DNA from 2 places in the Pilosibacter rotomagensis genome. Region 2 is predicted to be linked to the other one. Evidence: riboswitches for the same ligand, from Rfam matches in the RefSeq annotation. Region 2 holds a riboswitch; the other holds the start of a gene.
What was found. A riboswitch is a leader RNA that binds a small molecule or an ion and turns the genes downstream of it on or off. The one in region 2 is predicted to bind cobalamin.
Positions count from the first base shown of each region.

Region 1 (15,799 bases), 1.8 Mb from region 2:
CCTCGGAAAGACAAACATGGACGAGTTCGCGATGGGAAGTACGACAGAGACGTCTGCATTTCAGGTTACGAGAAACCCGTGGGATCCGGAACACGTTCCGGGCGGTTCGTCCGGTGGCTCCTGTGCGGCGGTCGCTGCGGGTGAGTGCTTTGCGGCTCTCGGCTCCGATACCGGCGGTTCGATCCGTCAGCCAAGTTCCTACTGCGGCGTCACGGGGATCAAGCCGACATACGGAACCGTCTCCCGTTTCGGTCTCGTCGCTTATGCGTCTTCTCTCGACCAGATCGGACCGGTCGGAAAGAATGCGGCCGATTGTGCAGCGCTTCTTGAGACGATCACAAGCCACGATGAGAAGGACAGCACTTCCATGGAGCGGGAGGATACGGATTTCACTTCGGCGATCGGAAAAGATGTCCGCGGCATGAAGATCGGGATCCCGAAAGAGTACCTGTCCGACGGTCTTGACGCAGATGTGCGGGAAGCGGTGGAACAGTGTGCGGCTTACCTGAAAGAATGCGGGGCGGAGGTCGAATACTTTGATCTCGGTCTCATGGAATATACGATTCCGGCCTACTATGTCATTGCGGCCGCGGAGGCAAGCTCCAACTTAGAGCGCTTTGACGGCGTCAAGTACGGCTACCGGGCAAAGGACTACGAGGGACTTCATGACATGTACAAGAAATCAAGATCCGAGGGCTTCGGACCGGAGGTCAAGAGAAGGATCATGCTTGGTTCCTTCGTCTTAAGCTCCGGATATTATGACGCATATTATCTGAAAGCTCTGAAGGTGCGTGCACTGATCAAAAAAGCCTTTGATGAGGCATTTGCGAAGTATGACATCATTTTAGGACCGGCAGCTCCGACGGCGGCTCCGAAGATCGGAACCTCCCTGAGCGATCCGATGAAGATGTACCTGAGCGATATCTATACGGTTGCTGTCAACCTTGCGGGTCTTCCGGGACTCACCGTTCCATGCAGTGTAAACGAAAAAGGACTCCCGATCGGCGTCCAGCTTCTCGGCGACTGCTTCAGGGAAAAGACATTATTTGCAGCGGCATCCGCCATGGAACATGTCCGCGGTGAATGGACACTTCCGTTTGCCAGAAAGGAGACCTTATCATGAAACAGTATGAAACAGTCATCGGTCTTGAGGTCCATGTAGAACTTGCCACAAAGACAAAAATCTTCTGCGGATGCAAAACAGATTTCGGCGCTGCGCCGAACACACATGTGTGCCCGATCTGTACAGGTATGCCGGGATCTCTTCCTATATTAAATAAGCAGGTTGTGGAGTTCGCTCTCCGCGCCGGACTTGCGTTAAACTGTGAGATCAACCAGTTCTGTAAATTTGACCGGAAAAACTATTTTTACCCGGATAACCCGCAGAACTATCAGATTTCCCAGCTGTATCTGCCGATCTGCCATGACGGTTACGTGGAGCTTGAGACGGCAGCGGGAACAAAGCGGATCGGGATCCATGAGATCCACATGGAGGAGGATGCCGGAAAACTGGTCCATGACGAGTGGACCGACAGTTCCTTAGTCGATTACAACCGAAGCGGCGTGCCGTTAATTGAGATCGTGTCGGAGCCGGATATGAGAAGTGCCGACGAGGTCATCCAGTACCTGGAGCATCTTCAGTCCACGATGCAGTATCTCGGTGTTTCCGACTGCCGTCTCCAGGAAGGTTCCATGCGTGCCGACGTAAACCTTTCTGTCCGCGAGGTGGGAAATCCGGTATTTGGAACGAGAACCGAGATGAAGAACTTAAACTCCTTCAAGGCGATCGCCCATGCTATCGAGGGAGAGCGGGAACGCCAGATCGAGCTTCTCGAGGACGGCCGTGCCGTCATTCAGGAGACGAGACGCTGGGATGACAACAAGGAATCTTCCCACGCGATGCGTTCCAAGGAAGATGCAAAGGATTACCGTTACTTCCCGGACCCGGATCTTCCGCCGATCGATATCTCCGATGCCTGGATCGCCTCGATCCGCAAGGCACAGCCGGAGTTAAAGAAGGCGAAATCGAAGAGATATCAGTCGGAGTACGGTCTGAGTGCCTATGACGCCGATATCCTGACTGCCGATAAGGCGCTTGCAGAGCTCTTTGAGAACACGATCAAAGCCGGAGCAGCTCCGAAAAAAGCGGCAAACTGGCTGACCGGGGAGACACTCCGTCTCTTAAAGGAGAAGGAGATGGAGGCATCAAAGATCGTCTTTTCCGCAGAGCATCTGGCAGCACTGATCGAACTCCTTGAAAAGAGTGTGATCAATAACCAGACTGCGAAAGAGGTGTTCGCTGCGATGTTCGAGTCCGACGTGGATCCGTCTGTCTATGTGGAGGAACACGGACTGAAGATGGAGAGCGACTCCGGTCTTCTCGAGGAGACCGTGAAAAAGATCCTGGACGCAAACCCGAAAGCGGTTGGAGAGCTGAAGGAAGGAAAAGATAAAGTCATCGGATTCCTCATGGGACAGGTCATGAAGGAGATGAAAGGAAAAGCGAACCCGGCGCAGGTGAGCGAGATGATCCGCAAACTGGTGCAGGGATAATAAAAGAAGCCATGACAGCTGGCCGGAGCTCCGGTGCAGCTGCCATGGCCCTTTTTGTTCATTCCGGAGCGGTGCAGCCGCAGCAATCCTGTTTCTTCTATATATAATGTACTTGTTGCCGGAATGTATGAGTTTTCCGGTGCTTTGCATTCTGAATCGTCAAAATTTGCAGCCGCAGCGGTATTGCAGGGGACTTCCCGTTCGGAAAAACCTGACTGTGAAAAATGTTAAAAAAGGAACATATTCTGTTCACGAAAAAAGTATTGATTTTATGAATGGTATTTAGTATATTAGTTACTATAAAAGTCCCTGAGAGCAGCCGTATCATTTTGCGGTGTTCGATGGGATGATCCGCGTATGGGGAATATTTAGAAGAACTTCCCGCTGCGGGCAGGAATTGGAGAGAAAATACATGATAAAAATTGCAGTAGACGCCATGGGCGGAGACAACGCCCCTGGAGAGATCGTAAAGGGTGCCGTTGACGCGGTCACAGAGCGGAACGACATTACGGTCTGTCTGACAGGACAGAAAGATGTCATCGAAAAAGAGCTCTCGAAATATACCTATAAAAAAGAGCAGATCGAGATCGTTGACGCCCCGGAAGTGATCGAGACGGGAGAACCGCCGGTCAATGCGATCCGTAAGAAAAAGAATTCTTCCCTTGTAGTTGGTCTGAACCTCGTGAAAAACGGCGAGGCTGACGGCTTTGTATCTGCGGGAAGCTCAGGAGCCGTCCTCGTAGGCGGCCAGGTCATCGTTGGTCGCGTCAAAGGCGTAGAGCGCCCGCCGCTCGCACCGCTGATCCCGACGGAAAAGGGAGTTTCCCTTCTGATCGACTGCGGGGCAAACGTTGACGCGAGACCGTCCCACCTGCTACAGTTCGCCCAGATGGGTTCCCTCTATATGAAATATGTGATGGGAATCGAAAATCCGAGAGTGGCGATCGTCAATATCGGTCTGGAGGAGGAGAAGGGAAATGCTCTCGTGAAAGAGACCTTCCCGCTCTTAAAAGAATGTAAAAATATCAACTTTATCGGAAGTATCGAAGCCCGTGAGATCCCGCACGGCGGCGCGGATGTGATCGTCTGCGAGGCCTTTGTCGGAAATGTGATCTTAAAGCTCTATGAGGGCGTCGGCGCAACGATGATGACAATGGTGAAGAAAGGCCTGATGAGCAATTTAAGAAGCAAGATCGGAGCTCTTCTGATCAAACCGGCGTTAAAATCCACGCTGAAGAGCTTTGATGCGAGCCAGTACGGCGGCGCACCGCTCCTGGGCTTAAAGGGACTCGTTGTGAAGACTCACGGAAGCTCCAAGGCAAAAGAAGTAAAGAATTCGATTATCCAGTGCATCTCCTTCAAGGAGAATGAGATCTCGGATAAGATCCGGGAATGCCTTGCACCGGAAGAAACTGCATAGACAGGTTGAAAAACACCAATATGCGGCAGTTCACATCGCCGCATAAAATTACATCAGAAGACAACCGGCAACAGTCCGGATGCAAAAATTAAATATATGGAACGGCACAGTTTTGTGTCTCCGTAAAAAGCAAAATAAGAGAGGATGGAAATTATGGAGTTCGAAAAATTACAGCAGATCATCGCAGAGGTTCTCAACATTGATCCGGAGGAGATCACAATGAATACAACATTCGTTGACGATCTCGGCGCGGATTCTCTGGATGTATTCCAGATCATCATGGGAATCGAAGAAGAGTTTGACATCGAGATCCCGACTGAGGAAGCTGAGAAGATCGCGAGTGTCGGCGATGCTGTTGAGGCGATCAAAAACGCATTAAATTAGTAGCAGGAAAAGGTGTCTCCGCAAAGGGACACCTTCTTTGCGATACATGGCAGAAGAAAGGCAAATCGAATGAAAGAAAAACTAGAAAAACTTCAGGAAGTGATCGGCTACCGGTTCAAAGATCCGGGACTTCTGACTCACGCCCTGACACACAGTTCCTACGCGAACGAAAAACACTGGGATAAGACGCGCTGCAATGAGCGCCTGGAATTTCTGGGCGATGCCGTGCTCGAGGTGATCTCCAGCGATTTTCTGTTTCACACTTATGAGTCCATGCCGGAGGGCGAGATGACAAAACTCCGTGCCAGTCTTGTCTGTGAGCCGACGCTCGCTTACTGCGCGGAAGTGATCCCGTTAGGTGATTATCTGCTGCTCGGAAAGGGCGAGGACCTGACCGGAGGAAGAAAACGTCCGTCTGTTGTCTCCGATGCGATGGAGGCAGTGATCGGTGCGATCTATCTGGATGGTGGTCTTGCTAATGCAAAAGAGTTTATCCATAAATTCATTTTAAATGATATCGAACATAAGCAGCTCTTTTACGATAGCAAAACTATCCTGCAGGAAATGGTTCAGGCAAAGTACAAAGAAACACTTGTCTATGAACTGATAAAGGAAGAGGGACCGGATCACAACAAGTCCTTCGAGGTGTGCGTAAAGATCGGCGATGAGGAGATCGGCAGAGGTCTGGGACGCACGAAAAAAGCGGCCGAGCAGGTTGCCGCTTACCACGGGATCTGCAGGATCAAATAAGATCGGGACCCGTGAGGACCGGAATGGTCACATTATAGAAATAGGAAAATAACGCATGTATTTAAAGAGTATCGAAGTACAGGGATTCAAATCCTTTGCAAATAAGATCGTATTTGAATTCCACAACGGAATCACCGGCATCGTTGGTCCGAACGGAAGTGGAAAGAGCAATGTTGCCGACGCGGTCCGCTGGGTGCTCGGTGAGCAGAAGGTAAAGCAGCTCAGAAGTGCGTCCATGCAGGACGTGATCTTCTCCGGCACAGAGACAAGAAAACCCCAGGGATTTGCCTATGTGGCGATCACCCTGGACAATTCCGACCACCAGCTTGCCATCGATTACGATGAAGTGACGGTCTCCAGGCGGATCTACCGCTCCGGTGAGAGTGAGTACCTCTTAAACGGAAGCGCCTGCAGGCTGAAGGATATCAATGAGCTTTTTTATGATACCGGTATCGGTAAGGAAGGCTACTCCATCATCGGGCAGGGACAGATCGATAAGATCTTAAGCGGACGCCCGGAAGACCGCAGAGAGCTTTTTGATGAGGCGGCCGGGATCGTAAAGTTTAAGCGCAGAAAGGCGATCGCCCAGAAAAAACTCGAGGATGAGAAGCAGAATCTCGTCCGCGTATCGGATATCCTGAGCGAACTTGAAAAGCAGGTGGCACCTCTTGCAAAACAGGCGGAGACGGCGAAAGAGTATTTAAGACTCCGGGAAGAGCTGAAGCGTTTCGATGTGAACCTCTTCCTCGCAGACCTGAAAGCGGTCGAGGAGCAGAAACGGGAACTCGCACAGAAAGAGCACACCGTAAACGGCGATATGGAAGATTCCAAAGCCGCTGCCGAAGCTTTGAAAGAGGAATATGACCGGATCTCCGAGGCGGTCCGTCTGCTGGACGAAAAGATCACGGAAAAGCAGAATGCCGAAAATGAGGCGAAACTGTCCGCAGGAAACCTGGAAGGACAGATCGATGTCATAAAAGAGCAGATCCGCACAGAGGAACTGAATGCGGAGCACATCAAAAACAGGACGGCTGCCATCGATGAGGAGCTGGCGGCCAAAGAGAAAGAACAGGGATCGATCAGGCAGGAAAGAGAGGCTCTCGGGACCAGAATCCGGGAAGTGTCAGAACGACTTTCCGATGCGGAGAACACCGTAAATACTTCCGGCAGCCGCGTTGACAGTCTCGAACAGTCCATCGAAGAGTTAAAGAGTGCAAAGATCGAAGCACTGAATGAAAAATCAGAACTCTCTGTAAAGAAGCAGAAGGATGTCACCACGCTGGAGCAGGTCCAGGTCCGCAGATCTGAGGTAGCCCAGAAACTCTTAAAAGTAAAGAGTGATGAGGAAAACTGGGATAACCAGATCTCAGAGCAGAACGAGCGTCTGACTGCCATCGATGCGGAGATCGAAAAACTCCTCTCCCAGGCGGAATCCCTGGAGGAAGAGGTGAAGGCGGCGAACGAAGAGATCCGCCGTTTAAACAGAAACTTAAGCCACACGGAACAGGATTACCATACGGCCCACACAAAACTGGAATCCTTAAGGAACCTTGCGGAGCGTTATGATGGATATGGAAACAGCATCAAGCGTGTCATGGAAGTCAGGGACCGTGTGAGAGGGATCCACGGCGTTGTGGCTGATCTGATCGATGTTCCGAAAGAATATGAGATCGCCATCGAGACAGCGCTCGGCGGATCGATCCAGAACATCGTCACAGATTCCGAGCAGACCGCAAAAGTCCTGATCGAACACCTGAAAAAGAACAAGTTCGGTCGTGCGACCTTCCTGCCGTTATCCGCGATCTCATCCGGGGATGGATTTAAGACGCCAGGCGCGCTAAAAGAACCGGGAGCGATCGGGATCGCTGCAGATCTTGTCCGCGTGCGTCCGGAATATCAGGCACTTGCCAGATATCTCCTCGGCCGCGTCCTCGTGGTGGATCACATCGACAATGCGATCGCCATCGCGAGAAAATACCGGCACTCCATCCGGATCGTAACGCCGGAGGGCGATCTCTTAAATCCGGGCGGTTCCATGAGCGGCGGTGCCTTTAGAAACTCCAGCAATCTTCTCGGAAGAAAGAGAGAGATGGAGGAGTTGGAGGAGGCATGTAAACGCGCGCTGACGACCGTCGATAAGATCCAGGCGGAGACCGTGTTCCAGGAAGGCATATTCCAGGAAAAGAGCGGGGAGCTGGAGTCGGTAAAGAGTGCTCTCCAGGAAAAATATCTGGAAGAGAATACGACAAAGATCGCGTTAAAGCAGCTGGAAGGAAAGAAAGAAGAACTCTATGAATCCTCCGCGGACATGAACCTGGAAAACCGTCAGCTGGAAGAACAGATCCATGAACTCCGCGCAAGTCTCGCCGCGATCGCGAAAGAGATGGAGCGGCTGGAACAGGAAAACACGGAGCGGGAGACAAAGATCGGGACGGATTCCACCGCGTTGGAACAGGCAAAGGCCGACCGGGATACTGCATCTGCGGCGCTCTCCGAAGTCCAGCTGGAAGCAGCAAACTTAAAGCAGCAGGATTCCTTCCTCGACCAGAACATCCATCGTCTCGAAGATGAAAAAGAGCGGCTGCTCTCCGAAAGAATGTCTCTGCATGACGGACACACGGACAGTAAGCATGAGGTGGAAAAACGTCTGGCACAGATCGAAGAACTGAAGGAAAAGATCAAAGATGCCGGAAAGGATGCGGAAACGTACCGTCAGGAGATGGCTGCTGCCCAGGAAGAAAAAGCCGCGAAAAACGAGGCACAGAAAGGCTTCTTCGAAAAGCGGGAAGCGCTCTCTGCGAGAATCTCCGATCTCGATAAGGAGCTGATCCGTCTTCAGAACCAGAACGACAAGCTTGCGGAACGCCAGGATTCCCAGGTGGACTATATGTGGAATGAATATGGTCTCACCTTCTCAACAGCGGAGCTTCTCCGGGATGAGACCCTGACGAATGCGGCGGATATGAAACGCCAGATCGCTGAACGGAAGAATGCAATCCGCGGACTCGGAAATGTCAATGTCAATGCGATCGAGGATTATAAAGAGATCTCTGAGCGTTACGAGTTCATGAAGACCCAGCATGATGACCTTGTCGCGGCACAGGATGCCCTCTATAAGATCATCGAAGAGCTGGATATCGGAATGCGAAAGCAGTTTACAGAAAAATTTGCCCTGATCCGGGCAGAGTTTGACAAGGTATTCCGGGAACTCTTCGGAGGAGGACACGGAAGTCTTGAGCTGATCGAGGACGAAGATATCCTGGAGGCGGGGATCCAGATCATCTCCCAGCCGCCGGGAAAGAAACTTCAGAATATGATGCAGATGTCCGGCGGTGAAAAGGCACTGACGGCGATCGCCCTGCTCTTTGCGATCCAGAACTTAAAACCGTCCCCGTTCTGTCTCCTTGATGAGATCGAGGCGGCGCTTGACGATTCCAACGTCGACCGCTATGCGAAATATCTGCACAAACTGACAAAACATACCCAGTTTATCGTCATCACCCACCGAAGAGGCACGATGCTCGCGGCTGACCGGCTCTACGGAATCACGATGCAGGAGAAAGGCGTATCCACGCTTGTCTCCGTAAACCTGATCGAAAACGATCTGAAATAATTGGAGGATTCATATGGAAGAGAAGAAAAAGGGCTTTTTCTCGCGCCTTGTGGAAGGTCTCACGAAGACCAGAGAAAACATTGTATCCGGAATGGATTCCATCTTTTCCGGCTTCTCCGCGATTGATGATGATTTCTACGAGGAGCTTGAGGAGACTCTGATCATGGGCGATATGGGAATCCAGACGACCATGGCGGTCATTGAAGACCTGAAAAAGACCGTAAAAGAGCAGCATATCAAAGAACCGGAGAAATGCCGGGAGGCGCTGATCGCCAGCATCCGTGCAAAGATGGATCTTGGCGAGAATGCGTATGAGTTTGAAAACAGGAAATCCGTTGTCCTCGTCATCGGTGTCAACGGAGTCGGAAAGACGACGTCCATCGGAAAGCTTGCAGACCAGTTAAAGGCAGAGGGAAAGAAGGTTGTTCTTGCGGCGGCTGATACCTTCCGTGCTGCAGCGATCGACCAGTTGGCAGAGTGGGCAAACCGTGCCGGCGTGGAGCTGATTGCCCAGAAAGAGGGATCCGATCCGGCTGCCGTGATCTACGACGCGATCTCCGCGACAAAATCGAGAAACGCAGACGTCCTGATCTGCGATACCGCGGGAAGACTCCATAACAAGAAAAACCTCATGGAGGAGTTAAAAAAGATCAACCGCATCATCGATAAGGAGTACCCGGAAGCTTACCGTGAGACACTCGTTGTTCTCGACGGAACGACAGGACAGAACGCTCTGGTCCAGGCCCGCCAGTTCATGGAAGCTGCCGACATTACGGGCATCATCCTCACAAAGCTTGACGGTACTGCAAAGGGCGGCATCGCGGTTGCAATCCAGTCGGAACTTGGGATCCCGGTCAAATATGTCGGTGTCGGGGAGAAGATCGACGACCTTCAGAAATTTAATTCCGAAGACTTCGTAAACGCATTGTTTGCGAAACAGCCGGAATGACCGATGCAATTCAGGCAGAAAACAGCCAGATAAATGCCGGTATAGCAGACAACTATGGGAAAGACAGAAAAATGTTCCATCGATGAGATCGATCAGGAATGAATATGAAGGAGAATACAAATGGAAATGCAGGAACTTTCACTCGAAAAATTTGAAGAAGCATCTGAGATCGTAAAAAAGGTCACTCAGGAGACAAAACTGATCTACAGTGAATATTTTTCTGAGCGCTACGGGAACAAGATCTACTTTAAACCGGAAAACATGCAGCGCACCGGTGCATACAAAGTGCGCGGCGCTTATTATAAGATCAGCCAGCTCTCAGCGGAAGAGCGTTCCCGCGGTCTGATCACTGCATCTGCCGGAAACCATGCCCAGGGCGTTGCCTATGCCGCAAAACTTGCCGGTGTGAAAGCAACCGTCGTTATGCCGGTGACAACACCGCTCATCAAGGTAAACCGCACAAAATCCTACGGTGCCGACGTTGTCCTCTACGGAAATGTCTTCGATGAGGCATGTGCCCATGCATACGAGCTTGCAGACGAGCACGGATATACCTTCGTTCACCCGTTCAATGATCTGGAAGTTGCGACCGGCCAGGGCAGCATTGCGATGGAGATCATCAAAGAACTCCCGACTGTGGATTACATTCTCGTTCCGGTAGGCGGAGGCGGACTCTGTACAGGCGTCTCCACACTCGCAAAACTCTTAAATCCGAAGATCAAGGTCATCGCTGTTGAGCCGACAGGAGCTGCCTGCTTAAAGGCATCCTTAGAGGCCGGAGAGGTAACCACCGTCTCCAAGATCAACACGATCGCGGACGGTACCGCTGTCCAGACGCCGGGCGACAAGCTCTTCCCGTATCTTCAGGCAAACGTGGATCAGGTCATCACAGTGGACGACTCCGAACTGACTCTTTCTTTCCTCGATATGGCAGAGAATCATAAGATGATCGTCGAGAACTCCGGTCTTTTGACCGTTGCGGCTTTAAAGCATCTTGACTTCAAAGGCAAAAAAGTCGTATCCGTTTTAAGCGGCGGAAACATGGATGTCTTAACGATGGCGACAGTTGTCCAGAACGGACTGATGCAGAGAGACCGTATCTTCACGGTAAGCGTGATGCTTCCGGATAAGCCTGGCCAGTTGGCAGCTGTTTCTGCACTGATCGCAAAAGAGCAGGGCAACGTGATCAAGCTCGAGCACAACGTATTCGCAAATGTAAACCGCGCAGCGGGTGTGGAACTTACGATCACATTAGAGTCCTTCGGAACTGAGCACAAGGATCAGATCATCAAGGCTCTGGAAACAGCGGGCTACTGCCCGGTAATCTCCAAGACTTCCGGAATTTATATGTAATGATACCAGGGATTCTCCCGCCTCTGCGGGAGGTGTGATGAACGGACCGCCGGTCATGGAACGCGGTCAGGCATATATCAATTTGTCAAACTTCGTGAAATGCCCGACGGTCTGCTGAATAAGGGGAAAATGTATGTACAGAAGCGAAACTCATACTGCTCTCAGCAAGAACATCCTGTATTTTCTCCGCTGGACCGCGATCTCTATTGTAATGGGAACCGTCTGCGGTCTCATCGGGACCGTTTTCGGATACGGGGTCATCTACGCTCAGCGGCTGTTTAAAACTTACAGCTTTATGCTGTATCTCATGCCCGTGGCAGGTGTTCTGATCGTCCTTCTTCACCAGATGTTCCACGAGATCGGAAACCGCGGGACGAACCTGATCCTGGAGTCGATCTCATCCAACGAGAAGATCCATATGACGACCCTGCCGTGTATCTTTGTCTCCACGATCTTAAGCCAGGCGGTCGGCGCGTCTGCCGGCAAAGAGGGAGCTGCCTTACAGATCGGCGGCTGCATCGGAAATTATCTCGGGGATCTCTTCCATATGGATGAGAGAGACAAAAAAGTCATGATCATGAGCGGCATGAGCGGCTGTTTCGGGGCGATCTTTGGGACGCCTCTGGCTGCCGCAATGTTCGGAATCGAGGTCATCAGCATCGGTGTCGCTTATTACGCGGCTCTCGTGCCGTGCGTCTTTGCCTCCTTCATCGGTGCCCAGATTTCCGGTGCGCTTGGACTTCACGGGGAAGCGTTCCAGATCCTCCATGTTCCGGAATTTTCCCTTGTACCGGCGCTCTACACCGTCGGACTCGGACTGGCCTGTGCGCTTTTAAGCGTCTGCTTCTGCATCCTGCTCCATGAGACCCAGCATCTCTACAAGAAAAAGATCGACAACGTTTATCTGCGCATTCTTGTGGCAGCAGTCCTTTCCATCGGACTCGCGCTGGTGTTCGGCAGGGATTACTGCGGAGCCGGATTTAATCTTGTGGAACAGGCGGTGGAAGGAGATGCCGGATACCTGGCGTTCTTCTTCAAGATGGTCTTCACGGCGGTGGCCCTCGGCGGCGGCTTTAAGGGCGGAGAGATCGTTCCCACACTGGCAGTGGGATCCACATTCGGGTGCACGTTCGGACTGCTCACAGGCTTTGAACCGTCCCTGTGTGCGGCAGCAGGCATGCTCGCCACCTTCGTCGGCGTCACAAACTGCCCGATCGCGACCATGTTCCTCGGCTTCGAGCTCTTCGGTTTTGAGGCGATGCCGTATTTTGCGGTTGCCGTTGCCATCAGCTTCACACTGTCGGGATATTACGGGCTCTACAGCAGCCAGAAGTTCACATATTCAAAGACAAAGACCGAGTTCATCAACCGGAAAGCCCACTGATCAAGGTCCGGTTCCGGGGATTCAGTTAGAAAAAATGATCAAAAGTAATCAGATATTTCGGAAAATATTTGCAGAACCCGATGACCGGGGATTTTCAGATCGGAAATCCCGCAGGGTATCCATTGATCGGGACCGGATGTGAATATTATCGGGATATCCGGTTGCTTTTTTACTGCCAAGGTGTTATGATAAACGACACAGGTCTATTTACATGCGGTGCTGTCACAGACCGCCGGAGGATGGTTGTACGATATCCCAAACGGCGATCTCTGAGAGTTAAAAGGGAAACAGGTCAGACGCCTGTGCGAGCCCGTCACTGTAGATCCGGAGTGCATGAATCTTGTCCGTGTTATGCGGACAGTCACTGGCGAAACCTGCCGGGAAGGCGTTTCATGCATGATGATGGATGAGCCAGGAAACCTGCCGGATGTCCGTTTGGAGGGGAAAAACCAGCCGGGGACCTTAAAAAATCATTTTTCAAGCGAGGAGAAGAGTAAATGAGAAAAGCAAACATCTACGCCGTTATGACAGCGGCAGCCGTATCCATGGCGATCCTTTCCGGATGCTCCGGAAGCCAGACAGCAGCGACAACAGCTGCGGAGACCACAACCGTTGCAGAGACAACAGCTGAGGAGACTACAGCCGCAGAGACAGCAGCTGCAGAAGAGGACGAGGAAAACTACAATACAGGAGACGCTTCCATGGATAACACAAGAAATCAGGATGAGATCGGCGAGAAAGAACTTCTTGTTGTGAGCTTTGGTACAAGCTACAATGACAGCAGAAGACTGACAGTCGGCGCGATCGAGAATGCGATCGAAAATGCATTCCCGGATTACTCCGTAAGAAGAGGTTTCACAAGCCAGATCATCATTGACCATGTAAAAAAGAGAGACAATGTTTCGATCGATAACGTGACAGAGGCTTTAAACCGCGCTGTTGACAACGGTGTCAAGACTCTCGTTGTACAGCCGACCCACCTTATGAACGGTCTTGAGTACACAGATCTTGTAAACGAGTTAGCTGATAATTCCGACGCTTTCGAGCAGGTTGCTGTCGGTGAGCCGCTCTTAACTTCTGATGATGACTTCAAGGCAGTGATCTCCGCGATCACAGACGCAACAAAAGAGTACGATGACGGTGAGACCGCGATCTGCTTCATGGGTCACGGCACAGAGGCTGATTCCAACGCCGTTTACCAGAAAATGCAGGATATGTTAAAGGAAGAGGGCTTTGACAACTACTATGTAGGTACCGTTGAGGCAACTCCGTCCTGTGAAGATGTCATCAATCAGGTAAAGGAAGGTTCCTACAAGAAAGTTGTTCTTGAGCCGCTTATGATCGTAGCCGGTGACCACGCAAACAACGATATGGCCGGTGACGACGATGACTCCTGGAAGAGCCAGTTTGAGGCTGCAGGCTATGAGGTAACCTGCCTTGTAAGAGGTCTTGGTGAGCTTGAGCCGATCCAGCAGCTCTTCGTACAGCATGCCCAGGCTGCAGTGAACAGTCTCGCAAAATAAGAATGTTTAGATATGGGCGGTCGAGGATTCGGCCGCCTTTTTATATAACCGGGAGGTGCACTTGCGGGAAACTCCAGCCTGCGAAAGGAACTTCAGGAAACCGTCCAGGATGCCCCAATGATTTCCGGTTACAAAAGGAGAGAAAACTTTATGCGTAAATTAAAACAATTTTCATTAGCACTCGCAGTTGTCTGCGCTCTGTCCACAGCCTGCGGACAGTCCGGGTCGACAGAAACGACAGCTGCTTCTGCAGAGACCACGGCGGAAACAACAGCGGAAACTGCTTCGGCCGATGAGACAAAGGCAGCCGTTGCTTCCGGCGAGGAGACTGCCGCAGAACAGACACTTGACACGACGGGACTCGTCCCGGTATCTGCAGAGGATCTGAAAGAGGGAACCTACGAGATTTCCGTGGAGTCCAGCTCTTCCATGTTTAAGATCACATCCTGTACGCTGACAGTCAAAGACGGCGCCATGACCGCGAAAATGACGATGGGCGGGACCGGATACCTGTATGTCTATATGGGAACCGGAGAGGAGGCTGCAAAGACCGCGGAGACAGACCGGATTCCTTTCGAGGAGAATTCTGACGGAACACACAGCTTTACTGTTCCGGTCAAGGCCTTAAATGAGGTGCTTCCGTGCGCTGCATTCAGCAAGAAAAAAGAGAAATGGTATGACAGGGAGCTTGTCTTTGAGGCATCCGGGATCCCGGCAGACGCGCTTCTCAATTCTTCCTTAAAAACCGTCCAGGATCTCTCCCTTGCGGATGGAACTTACACCGCGGAAGTCTCCCTGAGCGGCGGATCCGGACGTGCATCCGTGGAATCTCCGGCTGTGATCGAGATCAAAGACGGAAAAGCGGAGGCGACGATCATCTGGAGCAGCTCCAATTATGACTATGTGCGGGTAGAGGAAGAGAAATTCCTCCCGGTTAATACAGAGGGAAACTCCACATTTGTGATCCCGGTAGCTGGATTTGACAGCCCGCTTACGATCTTTGCGGATACAACTGCCATGAGCACGCCTCATGAGATCGAGTATACGCTGACCTTTGATTCCAGTACCCTGGCGGAGCAGAAACAGTAAATATGGAAAGAAGACAAATTGATCCCAGGAAGCAGAAAAGAAGGACGCGGGTGCGTTATACACTTTTTAGATCTGTTCTGGCTGCGGCAATCCTCATGACTGCTGCGTTTGCCTGCTCCGGCTGTTCGAAAAAAACGGAACCCGGGACGGCCGCGCCGTCTACAGGGGAAAACCACACGACCGCTTCCGTGGATGGCAGTGAGGAAAATCTTCAGGCTCAGCAAAACAAAGATCTGCCGGTTCTTAACTGGGAGGAGATGTCCCCGACAGGCTCCATGGATCTTCTCTACGCCGACCAGTTTTCAGCAGACTATTATGAGGACGGCATCGCCCTCATCACCATCGGGGATGCGGATCAGTTTCTCCTGCTGCCGGAAGGTGTGTCCGCGCCTGACGGACTTCCGGCTTCGATCACGGTCCTTCATAAACCGGTAAAAAATATCTATCTTGTGGCGACCTCCGCCATGGATGATTTTATCCGCCTGGATGCCCTGGATTCCATTGCACTTTCCGGGACAAAGGAGACCGGATGGTACCTTCCGGAGGCGAAAACTGCGATGGAAGAGGGAAAGATTGCCTATGCAGGAAAGTACAGCGCACCGGATTACGAAACGATCGTAAGCAGCTCCTGTGAGCTTGCAGTGGAATCCACGATGATCTACCATACCCCGGAGGTCAAGGAACAGCTGGAACGCCTCGGGATCCCGGTCCTCGTGGAGCGGTCCAGCTATGAGAGTCATCCGCTCGGGAGAATGGAGTGGATCCGCCTCTATGGTCTTCT
Region 1 covers NZ_CM170323.1:1,938,354-1,954,152, reverse strand. The annotation lists gene gatA (Asp-tRNA(Asn)/Glu-tRNA(Gln) amidotransferase subunit GatA) at 1-1,123, shown strand, start outside; gene gatB (Asp-tRNA(Asn)/Glu-tRNA(Gln) amidotransferase subunit GatB) at 1,120-2,553, shown strand; gene plsX (phosphate acyltransferase PlsX) at 2,966-3,973, shown strand; gene acpP (acyl carrier protein) at 4,127-4,357, shown strand; gene rnc (ribonuclease III) at 4,427-5,107, shown strand; gene smc (chromosome segregation protein SMC) at 5,163-8,720, shown strand; gene ftsY (signal recognition particle-docking protein FtsY) at 8,734-9,669, shown strand; gene ilvA (threonine ammonia-lyase) at 9,790-11,022, shown strand; gene ACI3EW_RS08570 (chloride channel protein) at 11,156-12,406, shown strand; cobalamin riboswitch at 12,638-12,848, shown strand; gene ACI3EW_RS08565 (sirohydrochlorin cobaltochelatase) at 12,904-13,929, shown strand; gene ACI3EW_RS08560 (hypothetical protein) at 14,080-15,018, shown strand; gene ACI3EW_RS08555 (ABC transporter substrate-binding protein) at 15,069-15,799, shown strand, end outside.
Region 1: it holds a riboswitch for cobalamin, as region 2 does, so the genes downstream of both, ACI3EW_RS08565 (sirohydrochlorin cobaltochelatase) here and ACI3EW_RS00765 (ABC transporter substrate-binding protein) in region 2, are expected to answer to the same signal.

Region 2 (15,799 bases):
GGTCAAATGCTACGCCATAATCCGTCAACGACGGTGACATGTAGTGGGTGTCAGACGCGATGATCAGATGCGTCTCGATCTTTTCCCGGTCCACCGGATCTCCGGGACCTTCCGTCTCCTCTTCGGTCGGCTCCTCGGTTTCTGTCCCAGTCTCCGATTCCGTTTCCGTCTCTGTCGGCGGTTCCGACTCGGTTGTTGACGGTTCTGTCTCTTCCGCGGCACTCTCTTTTGTTTGATCCGGAACATGATCCCGCACTGCGGGCAGGACAAAGATCACCCCGGCCAATAAAAAAAGAAGCGCCAGCAATAGCAGAAATTTCTTTCTCATTCACTGTCACCTCTTAAGATTTCTTTTTTATCCGCACGCTCTGCTTTGAATACGTCTCATAAACGTTACCCTGGCAGCCAGCTCGGTCCCGGCTCCCTCGCGGCACATGGAAGGTTCTCCTTAATGCTGCTGCATTCCTGCCCTGACATGGTTCAGAGAGTCCCATTGCGCGAGACCAAAACGTCAGCGCCGCTTACCAGGGGCAGCTTCACAAGGAAGTACCCGCGGCAGAACATCACCCCTGCTGTAGCGGATTGCAGGTACAGGGCACCGCTATCTCCCCGGCTGTGCGGACCAGTTAAGTATACATGGACGGGGGCATTTTGTCAAGTTGCGAAATCCCCCGATGACAGTGAACTATCTGCAAATTTCTTCCCTGATTTCACTAAATCGTATTCATCTGCTTATTTGAACAGCGGCATTTTTGTGATCGGGAATGTCTGGTTCTCTAACGGTGCATGCCAGATCCCGTACCAGATATCTTCCAGGTTATCGCCGTCGGCTGCCAGAAATCCGTAAACTTCACTGTCGTACTCCGGGATTTCCACCGGACCGTACAGCAGCCTGCTGCCGTATTCCTTATAAAGATCCGCAGCCATCTCATTTAACCGGTCATCCGCCAGATATGCATCCTTGAAAGCACCTTTTTCCTTATCTTCCCTGAACACTTTGCAGACTTCTTCCGGAAGTTCCGTCACATCCCCATAAGTGTCAGAGTAAAGGTACATCGGGTTCTTTTCCTTCGTGTATGCTTTCGGTGCCACCACGCAGCCATCCGCATCTCCGACAACCTCCGTGTAATCATCGCCCTGGGTTACGATCGGTCCCGCTTCCTCCAACGTGTAGGCTGCAGCCGGCTCCAGCGTCGCAGGGTCATCGGAACTATTGATATTAAATGAAATGTATCCGAAGGAACCATGCAAAGAGATTTTGTCTTTGCTCACATAGTCAAGTTCCACGACATCCCCATAGGACTGCTTTTTCGCGGTTTCAAGGTCCAAAACAGCCGCTTTTGTTTCTTCGTCAGGAGAACCGATTTTCCCGGCCAGAAAGATCTTCGTTGGTCCGTCTGCTCCGCCGATGATTCCGATAGATGCTGCCTCCTTTTTATCTCTATTCTGGATATAACACACTGCGGCAACTCCCGCAAGCACCAGAATTCCTGCAGCCGCCAGGATCTTCTTTTTATTTTTCATACTTTTTCTCCGTTTCTGAATTAACAGGATCTGTGATCATAACTGTGTCATATGGAATCTTCCATTCCGAAATTTTCTGCCCATGAGGTTCATTGATCAGAAAGACCATTTATCCGTTTGCACCGCCCGGGATTGCCGGGAAGTCGTCTCTGCCAAATCTCATGTGCATCCTCCGGATTTATTTCATCTTACCATACAGTTATTACTTCTATATATAAACTTTCTTAACTTTCCCTGTCCATTTCCAGGCATTTTGTGCGGTGCGCAGCGCCCTTTTACTCTATTCACACTTCACCACGTTCTCTTGCATTCCATGTCCGTCCAGTATATACTGGTGAGGCAAAATGATTGTTTTCCGCGGACAGCAGCGAATTTCCAAACAGGAAATCCTACCTGATGCTGTACACGGTAACGCAAATGTCTCTGCAGGAAAGGATTTATTATCATGAACAACAAGGGGTTTATCAAAGAAGTGCTTGTCATGACCCTGGCTGATGCGATCACGGCCATCGCAGTCTACTTTTTTCTGGTGCCGAGCCACACCTCGATCAGCAGTATCTCCGGTCTCGGGATCGTATTGACCCACTTTATTCCGCTTCCGCTCTCCGTGATCACGATGGCCTTCAATGTCATTTTACTGATCATCGGGTTTATCCTCTGTGGAAAAGAGTTCGGAGCAAAGACCGTGTATACAAGCGTCATGCTGCCGGTATTTCTGGGAATTTTTGAGAAGATCTTCCCAGATTTCACCTCTCTCACCGGGAGCCAGGAGCTGGATGTTATCTGTTACGTCCTCGTCGTCAGTGTCGGACTTGCGATGCTCTTTAACATGAACGCATCATCCGGCGGACTTGATATCGTTGCGAAGATCATGAATAAATATCTGCATATGGATCTTGGAAAGGCCATGTCCCTCTCCGGCATGTGCGTGGCGCTCTCCTCCGCACTGGTTTACGACAAAAAGACGGTCGTGCTCAGTGTCCTCGGTACATATGTGAACGGGATCGTCCTCGACTACTTTATTTTCGATCAGAACGTCAAGAGACGTGTCTGCATTATCACTAAAAAGGAAGAAGAACTCCGCAAGTTCATCATCGACAACCTGCATAGCGGGGCCACGATCTATGAAGCCACCGGTGCTTACAATTTTGAGAAACACAACGAGATCATCACGATCGTCGATAAGCGCGAATACCAGGCGCTCATGAACTATATCAGTTCCAGTGATCCGGAGGCGTTTATCACGATATATAAGGTTTCGGATATCCGGTACCGGCCGAAGAAATTCAGCGCGTAACATGCATGTAAACGCTTCCATTGCCAGTTTTCTGTGATTATATGGAGACAGAAAAGACCGTCGCCAGATCTTATCTGATATGTGTCCGGAATTCCGGGTATCTATCATATCAGATCTGGCAGCGGTCTTTTATTATAAGTAATTCTATTGCAACTTTTCTGCCTTCAGAACCATCCACTGGCATTTTTCGGTTTCACGGCAAAAACCGATTCTCCGTTTGTCTTTTATGCATTTTCTGAGGTTTCTTTCTCCGCCTGCTCCAGCTTCTTACGTTTTCCTTCTTCCCGCAGTGCTTTAAAGAAATCCTTCAGCATCTGAGAGCATTCATCCCCGCAAAGTCCGACTTCCGTCTCCACCTGGTGGTTAAATCCGTCTTCATGCAGCATGTCGAGCACGGATCCGGCGCAGCCTGCCTTCGGGTTCATGCAGCCGATCACGACTTTCGGGATCCGCGCCTGGACGATCGCACCGGCACACATCGGACATGGTTCCAGCGTCACATACATCGTACAGTCCTCAAGCCGCCAGTCCCCGATGATCCGGCAGGCCTTCCGCATCGCGATGATCTCCGCGTGGGCCAGCACGTTCTTATCCACGGTCCGCCGGTTATATCCCCGCGCGATGATCTTCCCGTCATGCACGATCACGCAGCCGATCGGCACTTCTTTTAAAGCCGCCGCCTTTTTTGCCTGGCGGATTGCTTCTTTCATATAGTGTTCTTCTATTGTCATCTTTTTCATATGTTTCTCCGAATTTCAGGTAATGTTGTCTATGGTCATGGATCAGGAAATGGTTCCAGATCCTCGCCTTTCATTCCTTTTTTATTGTACCTTATTTTTTATTTCTGGCAAGATAAATAAATATGAAAGACAATACAAAGCAGCCTGTCTGTTAAAACTCACCGTATCTTCAGATCCGTATACCAGTACCCAAACCGCCCGTCCCCGACCGGCTGGCGCCTGGAGAGGACGAAATTCGGGAAACCGAACATGGTGGCCATGTATTTTTCGCTGCTGTAGTAGTGCCCGGGGACTCCCAACAGGTAGCGGGATTTCTTTTTGTTCCCGCCGAGCTTTACGAGGATCAGATAGCGGAAATTATAGTAGCCGTGGAGCAGAAAGCTGTTGTTTCCATAAACCCAGCACTCTCGCGGGAGTTTTCCGATATCCTGCGGACGAATCGTCAGGATATCGCAGCCGTCCTCATACTCGAACGGCTGGATCTTCGGGTATGTCCTTTTAAATTCCTCCCACAGTTTTTCCGGATCGGCCGCAGGATCTTCCGTCTCCTGCAAGTAACGCAGAACCTCCGGATTTTCAAGCTCCGGGGAGACCATGGGCGCTGTGGGGGCAGTTGAATGTGCTGCCTGTGAAGCTGCACTTTTGGGGGACTGCGCCGTCATACCGGAAGTCTGTACTGGATTTTGTCTGAACTTCTGGCTATTCGGCCGCTGTACTCTTTGAGCAGTTTTCATGTAAAACGGCAGGTCTGTTCCCTGCGGTATTCCCTGCTCCTGCTGCGCTGTTTCCACCTGTTGTTTTTCTGTTTCCGACTCAGAAGTTTTCTCCGGATCCAGGTTCGCCGTCTGATCATTCTCCTCTTCATCCCCGGAAGTCTCTTCCATTTTCCGCTCTATCGGTCTGTCTTCCACGTTTCCGCATGTGTCATCCGATTTTTCATCGATTTCATCGTCTTCCCCCGACAAGTAGAACCTGCCACGGTCTTCACTTTGTTCTTCCTGCTGCTGTACTTCATGATCCGCAGTGTCTTCCTCTTCCGCTTTCCCATCATATGCCGGCGCTTTCTCCGTCTTTAGGTCTCCCTCTGCACCGCTCAGCTCTGCTGCATGCGCCGTCTTTTCTCTCTCGTCTGATTCCACCGTATGCATATTCCGCTTCTCCGGGGCTCCGCTTTCCTCTTTTTTCCCCGGTCCCGGATCATGTACGCTCTTTTCCTCCTGCTCTCTCCGCTCTTCTTCCCTGGCGATCTCCTCCTCGATCTCTTTTACCACCTTGGAAACCGCCTGTGTATCCATTCCTTTTTCCGCCTCCGGCAGCATCTGGGCAGTAAATTTCGGAACCGAGAGGACCGGATTCTCCCCGGTATTTCCCTCCTCCGCTGCCAGCGCGTCCTCCCAGATCGTCTTATAGCACCGCCAGGAATTCTTTACATCATGGACCGACAGGCCGAAATATGTATCAAGTCCGGTACCGCTTCCCTCCACGTTCTTCGCGTCCACATTGACCCGGAACTCCCCGTTTCCGCCGCGCACAAAAACGTTTCCAAGAAATGTCTCACGACCGCCTGTCCCTAAAAGATACGCGCCAATGGCATTGCCGCCCATATAGATCCGCTTCACATTGACATTGATCCTGCACTGCCCGTTCCGCGCCTCCAGCTTCGCAAATCCCACATTTTTCCCTTTCTTTTTTCCTTCGTACTCGTAAATATAAGAAATCAGTCTGCGATAATCTGCCATAATCAAAAACACTCCTTCTGCACTTATGTATATGCGGAAGGAGTGTTTCTCATAACTATTTTTTAATTGTCATTTGCCATCAATGATCTTATCCGGAAATATGCCGATCTTTCAGAGAGATCTATTATTTGCGGATCGCTCCGGATTTTACAGCCGCCTCAGCAACACGTTTTGCAACATGCTCTGCAACGCCTTCTTCGAGCGCACCCGGAATGATATACTCTGCGGAGAGTTTGTCCGGTGTTACAAGCTCAGCGATCGCCTGGGCTGCAGCAACCTTCATATCGTAGTTGATATCTCTTGCGCCGCAGTCTAATGCGCCGCGGAAGATTCCCGGGAATGCAAGGACGTTGTTGATCTGGTTCGGGAAGTCGGAACGGCCTGTTCCCATTACCTTTACGCCTGCTGCCATCGCCTCATCATACATGATCTCCGGATTCGGGTTCGCCATTGCAAAGACGATCGGGTCTTTCGCCATCGTCTTGATCATCTCCGGCTTCAGTGCACCTGCTACGGACACGCCGATAAATACGTCCGCTCCGACGAGAGCGTCTGCAAGAGTTCCGCGCTTGTCCTCAAGGTTTGTGATCTCGCAGAGCATCTTCTTGTGGTCTTTGATGCCGACTCCGCGGTCTTTGTAGAGGATTCCGTTTTCGTCGCAGGCGATGATATTTTTCACGCCTGTCGCAAGCAGCATCTTGATGATCGCAGTTCCGGCAGATCCCGGTCCGTTTAATACAACATGGATCTCATCAATCTTCTTTCCGACAACTTTTAATGCGTTTAAGAGAGCTGCTGTAACGACAACTGCTGTGCCGTGCTGGTCATCGTGGAATACCGGAATATCAAGCTCTTTCTCCAGACGTGCCTCAACCTCGAAGCATTTCGGGGAAGCGATATCTTCCAGGTTAATGCCGCCGAAGCACGGAGCAATGTATTTCACTGCCTTGATGATCTCCTCGGTGTCTGTCGTATCGAGACAGATCGGGAACGCATCAACGCCGCCGAACTCTTTAAAGAGGACTGCCTTTCCTTCCATGACCGGCATAGCAGCTTCCGGTCCGATATTTCCAAGACCTAAAACTGCGGTTCCATCAGAAACAACTGCTACCAGATTGCCCTTTGCAGTGTACTTGTAAACATCTTTCTTATTATCATGGATCTTTCTGCATGGCTCCGCAACACCCGGTGTATAGGCGGTGCTTAAGTCATCTCTTGTCTTTACCGGAACCTTGCTCGTAACTTCGATCTTTCCATGATGTTCCTCATGGAGCTTTAACGCTGCTTCATTGAAATTCATTGCGCTTTCCTCCTGCAAATTCATTATCATTACCAGACTGCCCTGCGGTCTCCTGTCTCCAGATGATCTGTATTTTCCCATTTCCGGCGGTCAGATCCTTTCCCACAGTTTTCGTATTCTTTTCCGGGCAGTTCCTGATCTGCTTAATCTCGAGTTTACCACACTCACTCTGAAAAGGAAACTGCTTTTTATTTCTCTCCGCACATTGCCGCCAGGTTTTGGTTACAGTACACGGGCACTCTATGCCCGCGCACTGTAACAGGTTTTAATCATCTACCACGCTGCCACCGTTCCGTCTGCCCGCGGTTCGGTTGCTCCGCAGAGCACATCGTTTTCATCTCTCCAGATAATCTGTCCTCGCCCGAAGGACAGGGAACTCTCAAGGACTTCCATCTCATGTCCCCGTTTTTTCAGCTCTTCCACGATCCCGGCCGGGAATGTCTTTTCCACCTGGATCTTCTTTCCACCGATCCACTGCCATCTCGGCGCGTTGAGCGCATCCTGCGGATTCATCAGGAAGTCCACTGTATTCATGATGACCTGGACATGGCCCTGCGGCTGCATGAAACCGCCCATAACGCCGAACGGTCCAACTGCTTTTCCTTCCTTCATCAGAAATCCCGGAATGATCGTGTGCAGAGATTTCTTTCCCGGTCCCAGACAGTTTTCCATTGTCTCATCCAGTGTGAAGTTCGCCCCGCGGTTCTGCAGCGTGATCCCTGTTCCAGGTATTACGATCCCGGATCCAAATCCCATGTAATTGCTCTGGATGTAGGAGACCATATTGCCTTCCCCGTCCGCTGTGCAGAGATAGATCGTTCCTCCGCGGAACGGATTGCCTGGCTCCGGTGTGAGCGCCTGTTCTCCGATGAGCGCCCGTCTTCCGTCCGCATATTCATCAGAAAGCAGCGTCTCCACCGGTGCTTTCATATAATCCAGGTCCGCAACATACCGGTTTCCGTCCGCAAATGCCAGTTTCATCGCCTCCAGCTGTTTATGCACGGTATCTGCATTGTCCCGCTCCGCAAAGGAATACCCCTTTAAAATATTCAATGCCATCAACGCAATGATCCCGTCTCCGTTCGGCGGGATCTCGCAGACATCATATCCCCTGTAATTTATGTGGATCGGTTTCACCCACTCACACCAGTAATTTTCAAGATCTGATCTCCGGAGATATCCGCCGGTTTTTCTTGAAAATTCGTCGATCTGATCCGCAAGTTCTCCACGATAAAACGCTTTTGCATGAGTCTGCGCGATCATTTCCAGCGTCTTTGCATGAGCTTCCGACCTCCAGATTTCTCCCGGCTGCGGGGCATGTCCGTCCGAGGCGAACGTTTCAAACCATGGCCGGAAACATTCTTCCGTCAGCGTTTCTGAAAACTCTCTGTATGCATTGTTCCATATTTTTGATGTCACCGGACTCACCGGATATCCCTCGCGTGCATATGTGATCGCCGGTTCCAGCACCTTTTCCAGCGGAAGTCTTCCAAACTTTTCCGAGAGTTCCGCCCATGCGGACGGGGCGCCCGGGACCATCACCGGGATCCAGCCTCGTTTCGGCATTTCGGTGTATCCCTGTTTTTTCACTTCTTCTGCAGTGATCGCCATAGGTGATCTTCCGCTGGCATTCAGCCCGTGAAGTTCTCCCTTTGTCCAGACCAGGGCGAAGGCGTCGCTTCCGATCCCGTTGGACGTCGGCTCCAGAACTGTCATGCACGCCGCTGTCGCGATCGCCGCGTCAACTGCGTTTCCGCCCCGTTTTATGATGTCGAGTCCCGCCTGGGCCGCCAAAGGCTGGCTCGTGCAGACCATACCTTTTTTCCCGTACACAACACTTCTTCGTGATGGATAATCATATTTCTGCGCATCAAATTTCAGCATATCCATTTCCTCCTGATCAAGCCATTTATTCCTGGGTTGTAAGTGTACCGCAATAAACAGAAAGTCCGTTTATTGCTTTATCATGCTGGAATCGTATCACTTGAAAGTATGAAATGTCAATAAAAAAGCAGCCTAAAAAACGGCGTAGAAATTTCTCTCGTTACTGTAACTTTCTCTCCACGCCGTATCTTTTATTCCAGTATAAAATTTTCCACCAGTTTTTTCGTGAACTCCATCTTCGGATGTCCGATCACATCCTCCGTCCGCCCTGTCTCCACGAACTTTCCTTCTTCCATCACTGCGATCTCATCGCAGAACCAGCGGACCACATCGAGGTCATGGGAGATAAACAGATAGCTCAATCCCAGCTTTTCCTGGAGTTCCTTTAAGAGTGTCATGACCTGGGCCTGCACGGAGACATCTAACATGCTGGTCGGTTCATCCAGGATCAGGATCTTCGGATCCAGTGAGAGTGCCCGGGCGATCATGATCCTCTGCGCCTCACCTCCGCTGATCTGGTGCGGATAGCGGTCCAGAAGTTCCTCTCCGAGATCTACCAGATCCAGAAGTTCTCTGACCCGCGCTTTTCTCCCCGCTTTGTCATATATCCTGTGGATGATCATCGGCTCTTCCAGGCTGTATCCGATCTTTTTTGCAGGATCCAGGGATGTCTCCGGATGCTGGAAGATGATCTGGATCGTTCCATCAATCTCGATGGTTCCGGAGTCCGGCTTTATCAGTGACAGGAGCATGTTCGCGATCGTCGATTTTCCGCAGCCGGAATTTCCTACGATTCCGAATGTTTTCCCGTCCTGTACCGTAAAAGACACGTCCTTCACCGCTTCCACGCGGGTCTTTTTAATGATCCCGCCAGTAAATGTCTTGCTGATATGGCTGACTTTAAGCATACCGGACGCACCTCACTTTCCTTCCGTCCGGAAGTTCCGCCTCCGGGATCCGTCCATTTTTGCATGCGTCCACTGCATGCGCACATCTCGGGTAAAAACTGCAGCCGGAATTTCCCTCTTTTTTTCTCACTGCGCGCCCGATCGGGTTCATTCCCTTCCCCGGGAGCGATGCGATCAGTCCTTTCGTGTATGGATGTGCCGGATGTTCAAGGATCGTCTTTGTCTCCCCGGCTTCCATGATGCTCCCTTTATAGAGCACCATCAGCCGGTCACACAATGCCCCTGCCAGGGCAATATCATGGGTGATCACGATCATGCCTTCGGTGTCCGTCTCTGATATCTCTTTCAGGACCCGGTAGACCTGGCGCCGGAGAATCGCATCCAGACCTTTTGTCGGCTCATCGGCGATGACCCATTTCGGCCGGTTCATGAGTCCCATGGCAGAGATCACTCGCTGGTTCATGCCGCCGCTCAGCTGGAATGAGTAAGCGCGGTTGATCCGGTCCGGATCTGAAAAGCCAAATCTGCGGAGAAACTCATCCCTCCGGGAATCGGCAAGCTCTTTGTCCTTATTTCCGTGGACTGTCATGCACTCCGTGAGCTGTTTTCCGATCCTGCGGATCGGGTTTAAGGATTCCGTGGGATTCTGTGGGATCAGGGCGATCTCTTTTCCACGGATCTTCTGCATCTCTTTTTCCGGCAGCCGGTACAAATCCATCCCTTTATACATACAGCTTCCTTCCACCCGGGCCTGCCCGGAGAGAAGTCCCAGGATGGACATGCCTAAAAGCGATTTTCCGCTTCCGCTCTCCCCGATGAGTCCTGTGACACTGCCCGACGGAAAGTATGCGCTGACATCTTCCATGGCATGGATCATCTCGCCGCCGTCCTGGAAGGTGACGGAGAGGTCGCGGATCTCAATGTCACTTTTTTCTTCTGTTTTCCATTCTTTTTTATCTTCCATCTGATCTTCTCTCCTGGCTGTTCCGTTTTTTCACAGTTACAGGCAAAAATCTGTTCCGGCTCAGCTATGCTAAGGAAATTTTGCCTTTTTTTGCATGCTTTCCGACATCACATCGTCTTCATCACATCTTTCCGCACATCCAGCCGGTCACGCAGTTCATCTGCCAGAAGGTTGATGCTGAGGGAAAGAAGCAAAATACAGAGTCCCGGAGCGATGACGAGCAGCGGTTCCTGGCGGAAATACTGTCTCGCATCGTTGATCATGACGCCCCAGTCCGGTGTCGGGGGCTGAAGTCCCAGACCAAGATAACTCATGGACGCCACCGAGATCACATTTCCGGCGATCCTGGTGGCAAAAAGGACGCTCAGAGTTCCTAAAATATTCGGAGAAATATGCAGGAACAGGATCCGGAGGTCTCCGGCTCCGATGGTTCTCAGTCCTTTAATAAAGCTCTCCTGTTTCAGTTTCATGACTTCACCGCGGACGATCCTGGAAAATCCGACCCAGGAATTGATCACGATCGCGATCAGCATGCTCTTCACGCCCTGTCCAAGAAGTCCGGCCACCGCGATCATCAGCGTCAAGCCGGGAAGTCCCTGGAAAATGCTGGAGATCGTCGTGATGATCCCGTCGATCCAGCCGCCGAAATATCCCGCGAAAAGTCCCAGTGCAAAACCGAGCAGCATCGAGAGGACGGTCGCCGCCAGGGCGAGAAGGATCGACTGTCTTCCGCCGTAGAGAACACGGCTCAGCGTATCTCTTCCGATATTATCCGTGCCTAAAAGATGCGCGGCAGACGGTTTCTGAAGCGCTTCCGACAGGTTCGAGACCAGCGGATCATAGGGAGCAAGGACCGGCGCGAGTACGCTGGTCAAAAGGATCAATAATAAGATTACCAGACCGGTCTTTGCTTTTCCTGACAGGTGGAGTTCCTTTAATTTATTCATGATTCCACCGCCTCTCCCGCCCGGATCTTCGGATCAAGTGCGATATAGATCAGGTCGATCAGAATGTTTGTCAGCACATAGATACAGCCTGAAAACAGAACATACGCCTGCACCACATAATAATCCTTCGACTGCACACCCGCGATCGCGTAGCTTCCGATCCCGGGGATCGCAAAGATCGTCTCCACGATCGAGGCGCCGCCGATGATGCCCGCCATATGGGTTCCCAGGTAGGTGATGATCGGGATCAGCGCGTTTCCGAACGCATGGCGGACCACTGCGCGGCGGCGGCTCATTCCTTTTGCATCCGCCACAGTCATGTACTGTCTTCCGATCTCATCGAGGATCGCGCTCCTTGTCAGTCTCGCACAGACTCCGATACTCGGGAGTGCCAGCGTGACCGCCGGGAGAATAAAGCCGGATCCGTCGGAGATCCCGCTGCTCGGCAGGATCTTCCACTGTTCCGCAAAGATAAAGATCAGGACAATGGCGATCCAGAACCCCGGAACGGACAATGCAACCGTTGAAAATGTTCCCAGCACATGATCCGGCAGCCGGTCTTTTCCCACCGCCATCAGGACTCCGAATCCCACACCGAACACGATGGTCAGGATCATGCTGAAACCCGCAAGCTTCAATGAGATCGGGATCCGCTTTGCGAGCTGGTCCATGACACTTTTGTTCGTGAAAAAGGACCTGCCCAGATCGCCGTGAGCCAGGCCGTCGACCCAGTTAAAATACTGGACGACGGCAGGCTGGTCCAGCCCCATCTTTGCAGCCATGGCATCATATTCTTCCTGCGTGTAGGATTCGTTTCCGTTTGGATTTAACACCTGGTCCACCGGATCCCCCGGTGACATGATCCCAAGTGCAAATGCAATGATACTGATCCCGACGAGCACCGGCAAAAGCATCAGCATTTTTTTCAGGATGTACTTTAAAAGTGACATATTGATTATTTCACCCAGGAAATTGTCGGAAGTCCAACACCGAAGGTCTTTCCTGCATAGTGTGTGATCGCCTTGTTGTGGATGTTTACGTTGATCTGGTAGCAGATCGGAACGCACGCGCTGTCATCGAAGAGTTCCTGCTGGATCTCATCATAGATCTTGCTGCGCTCGTTCACATCAGCGATCGTCGGAGCTTTTGCGACAAGTTCATCGATCTTCTCGTTGTAGTAGTTGTAGTTTAATGTCGTGTTGCTGTTTCCTTCGCTTGCGAAGTACTGCTTAAATGTGGAAGTCGGATCCGCATTGTTGATACCGAATACAGTAAGTGTCATGTCGTAGGTGCCTTCCTGCTGTCTCTCTTTGTAGAGGGAGGAGTCCACGATCTCAATATTGATGTTGACGCCAAGCTCCGCGTAAACCTGCTTTAAGTATTCTGCAACAGCCTTGCAGTTGTAATCGGACGCGGTGCTGGAACGGATGATCATGGTCATGTCGGCCGTCTTGTCTCCGAGAACTTCTTTTGCGAGAGATTTTGCCTTCTCCATATCATAAGTTCCCTGGATGTCCAGATGGAAGGTGGACTGGGTGCTTAAGAAGGAGTATGCCGGCTGTAAAAGTCCTCCGTAGATCACACTGCAGATGCTGTCGCGGTCTGTCGCAAGGTTGAACGCCTCTCTCATGCGCTTATCCGCAAGGTACTCGTTTTTATCGTTGAACATGATGTACTCAGTCATATGGCTCGGAGTGCTGTCCATCTCAAAGTTGGAGTCTGTGTCGCAGAGATTCTTTGCAGCATCCATGGTGATCGCGCCGTTGTCTGCAAGTCCCATGACTTCGCCGGATTTTAACGCGGATACACGAGTCTCGGCATCCGGGATGCAGCGGATCTTGAAGGTCTTTACCTTGCCGTTCTCGCCATAATAATTGTCATTTCTCTCAAGTGTCACATACTCGGACTCCACATGGTCAACGATCTTATATGGACCGGTTCCGATCGCATAGTCGGAGATCACACCTGTCTCCTCGTCGAAGCAGTTCGGGCTGTACATCGGGCTGCCGTAGTCGGAAAGGACATACTCAAGTGTTGTGATCGGCTGTGTAAATGTGAACTTTACAGTGTAGTCGTCGACTTTCTCCATCTTGTCGAGATTCGGGAGAGATTTTTCGATGCTGAGTGTTGTGTATGTAGAATTGATCCCATGGCCCCAACGCTCAATGTTTTCCAGGCACACATCGGCATTAAACTGAACACCGTCTGTAAAATATGCGTCATCGCGCAGGCTGAAAGTCCACTCGGTACAGTCATCGTTGTGTTCCCAGGATTTTGCAAGCCACGGATCGATCACACCGCCGTTGTTTGCTGTGAGAGCTTCCCATACATAAGCGCCTTCCCAGCAGTAATACGCATCGCCGCTTCCCTGCACAGCATCACGCGGAGTCGCGATGACAACCTCATCTGTCTCGTTTTTCTCTGTGTCTTCCACTGCCTCTGCTGTGGCTTCTGTCTCTCCTGCAGCCGTTGTCTCCGCTGCAGCTCCTTCTGCTTTTGTCGTCTCAGCCGTGCTGTTATTCGCGCTGCTTCCGCATCCGGAAATTACGGATGCCGCCATTGCTGCCGCTAAGAGCAGACTTACATGTTTCTTCTTCATGTTGTCCTCCATGTTGTGTAAAGATTATAATGTTTTTTTTGCAACTGTTCACCAGGCCTGCGCACTTGCTGCGCCGACTGTAATAACCCCATTGGTTTTAAAGCAAAAGTCCTATTGGTTCAGCCATCTGAAATACATTTTTTGCCCGTAATCATGAAAGTTCTGAACAGTTTCATTGTTTTTACAATTTCGGAGTTAGTATGGAGATGTTCCATCTGAGAATTTTTTCGAATACCGAATGCTTAAGCATCAGAAAAAGATGTCCGCTGGAATCAGCCGACATATAAACGGTACGATCAATGCCTCGTGATCTGGAATTTTTCTTCCTGTACCAGCATTCCGGCAGGTTTCCTGACTCACAGATCATCACACAAAGCCGCCTTCCCAAATATTTCAAAACAGTCCTGTCAGGCTGCTCCGTTTTTTCAGTGACCGCGCGTTCGCGCATGGCTTTGTATTCCCTACTCACAGTGACGAGATCGCACAGGTCTTTCACCTGTTTCCCTTTTACCTGCTGTCCGCCCCCTTCAGGGCGGCAGCAGCACCGGATGCCTCTTCAATTGTTATGAGAGATATTTTAGCATCTTCGGGTTTATTATGCAAGGACCATTGAGACGTTTTTATAAACATTCACTATGATAAGCAGTTCCTTCCAGTGTTTTCCAGATCACTTTCCCATCCTGAAGGAGCATATAGCTATGTTCACTTTCCGCTTTCGGGATCGACACGGAACCCGGATTCAGGTACAGATTTCCATCCCCGAACGGTTCCCACGCCGGAATGTGCGTGTGGCCGTGGAGGAGAATGTCTCCCGGCTGGAGAGGCGGGAGCTGGTTCATATGAAAGTGATGGCCATGAGTAGCGTAGATCAGGCGGTCTGCCGCCGGAAATACCGCGTAATCCGCAAGGATCGGGAACTCCAGCACCATCTGGTCAACCTCCGTATCGCAGTTTCCGCGGACACAGAAGATTTTCGTTTTCCGCTCATTTAACATTTTGATGACTTCCTTCGGCGCATACTCTTTCGGAAGATCATTTCTCGGTCCATGGTACAAAATATCGCCCAAAAGCAACAGGCGGTCTGCCTGTTCCCGGTCAAATGCCTCCAGCATTTTCCGGCAATAGTATGCGGAGCCGTGGATGTCGGACGCGATCATAAGTTTTTTCATTCTCGGGGTTCCTTCTTTCTTTTAAGTCGAGCACACGTAAGACTTGGCGTTTAATTCCTGTCAGCGCAAGCTGACAAATTTCTCTCAGAATTACTGCGCACCAGATAACTTTCTATGCCTGTCAAGAACATACACATGCTCTGTAACTGTCCTGTTCAGTAATTTCCACTCCAGGTTTTCATTCGTGTGATGATAGCTGAATCCGCATTTCTCCGCCACGCGCTTTGATTTTTCATTCCCATCAAAAAACGCATACCAGATCCGTTTTAATCCCAGATCCTCAAATCCATAACGGATCAGCTCCTGTACTGCCTCCGGGATGATTCCCTGTCCCCAGTACGGAACGCCGAGCCAGCAGCCAATCTCACCTTCATCTTCCGGAAGCTTTAAATTGCTGGCAGCTCCCACAGTTAATCCCGCGCAGCCGACCGGTTTTCCGGAAGCTTTTAATACGACCGCATACGTTCCATCGGCCGACAATACGTTTTTAATTGTCTCTCTGCTGTTCTCCACACTCGTGTGTACCGGCCAGCCGGCAGATGGACCGACCTGCGGGTCTTTCGCGTATTCATAGCAGCTCTCTGCATCGCTCTCCTTCCATGGACGCAGGAGTAGGCGTGTTGTCTCTAATTTCATTTTCTTTTCTCCTGTAATCTCCGGCAAGTTCTTATACAGCCGGTTCTCCACAAATATCACCTGATCCCCTTCATTGATTTCCTGCTCATAAA
Region 2 covers NZ_CM170323.1:169,124-184,922, reverse strand. The annotation lists gene ACI3EW_RS00825 (metallophosphoesterase) at 1-328, opposite strand, end outside; RNA gene ffs (signal recognition particle sRNA large type) at 360-621, opposite strand; partial or broken gene ACI3EW_RS00815 (sodium ion-translocating decarboxylase subunit beta) at 1,360-1,524, opposite strand; gene ACI3EW_RS00810 (YitT family protein) at 1,970-2,821, shown strand; gene tadA (tRNA adenosine(34) deaminase TadA) at 3,046-3,561, opposite strand; gene ACI3EW_RS00800 (DUF6128 domain-containing protein) at 3,720-5,300, opposite strand; gene ACI3EW_RS00795 (NAD(P)-dependent malic enzyme) at 5,425-6,600, opposite strand; gene ACI3EW_RS00790 (gamma-glutamyltransferase family protein) at 6,874-8,481, opposite strand; gene ACI3EW_RS00785 (ABC transporter ATP-binding protein) at 8,676-9,392, opposite strand; gene ACI3EW_RS00780 (ABC transporter ATP-binding protein) at 9,385-10,356, opposite strand; gene ACI3EW_RS00775 (ABC transporter permease) at 10,464-11,303, opposite strand; gene ACI3EW_RS00770 (ABC transporter permease) at 11,300-12,253, opposite strand; gene ACI3EW_RS00765 (ABC transporter substrate-binding protein) at 12,259-13,902, opposite strand; cobalamin riboswitch at 14,227-14,466, opposite strand; gene yfcE (phosphodiesterase) at 14,523-15,071, opposite strand; gene ACI3EW_RS00755 (GNAT family N-acetyltransferase) at 15,162-15,707, opposite strand.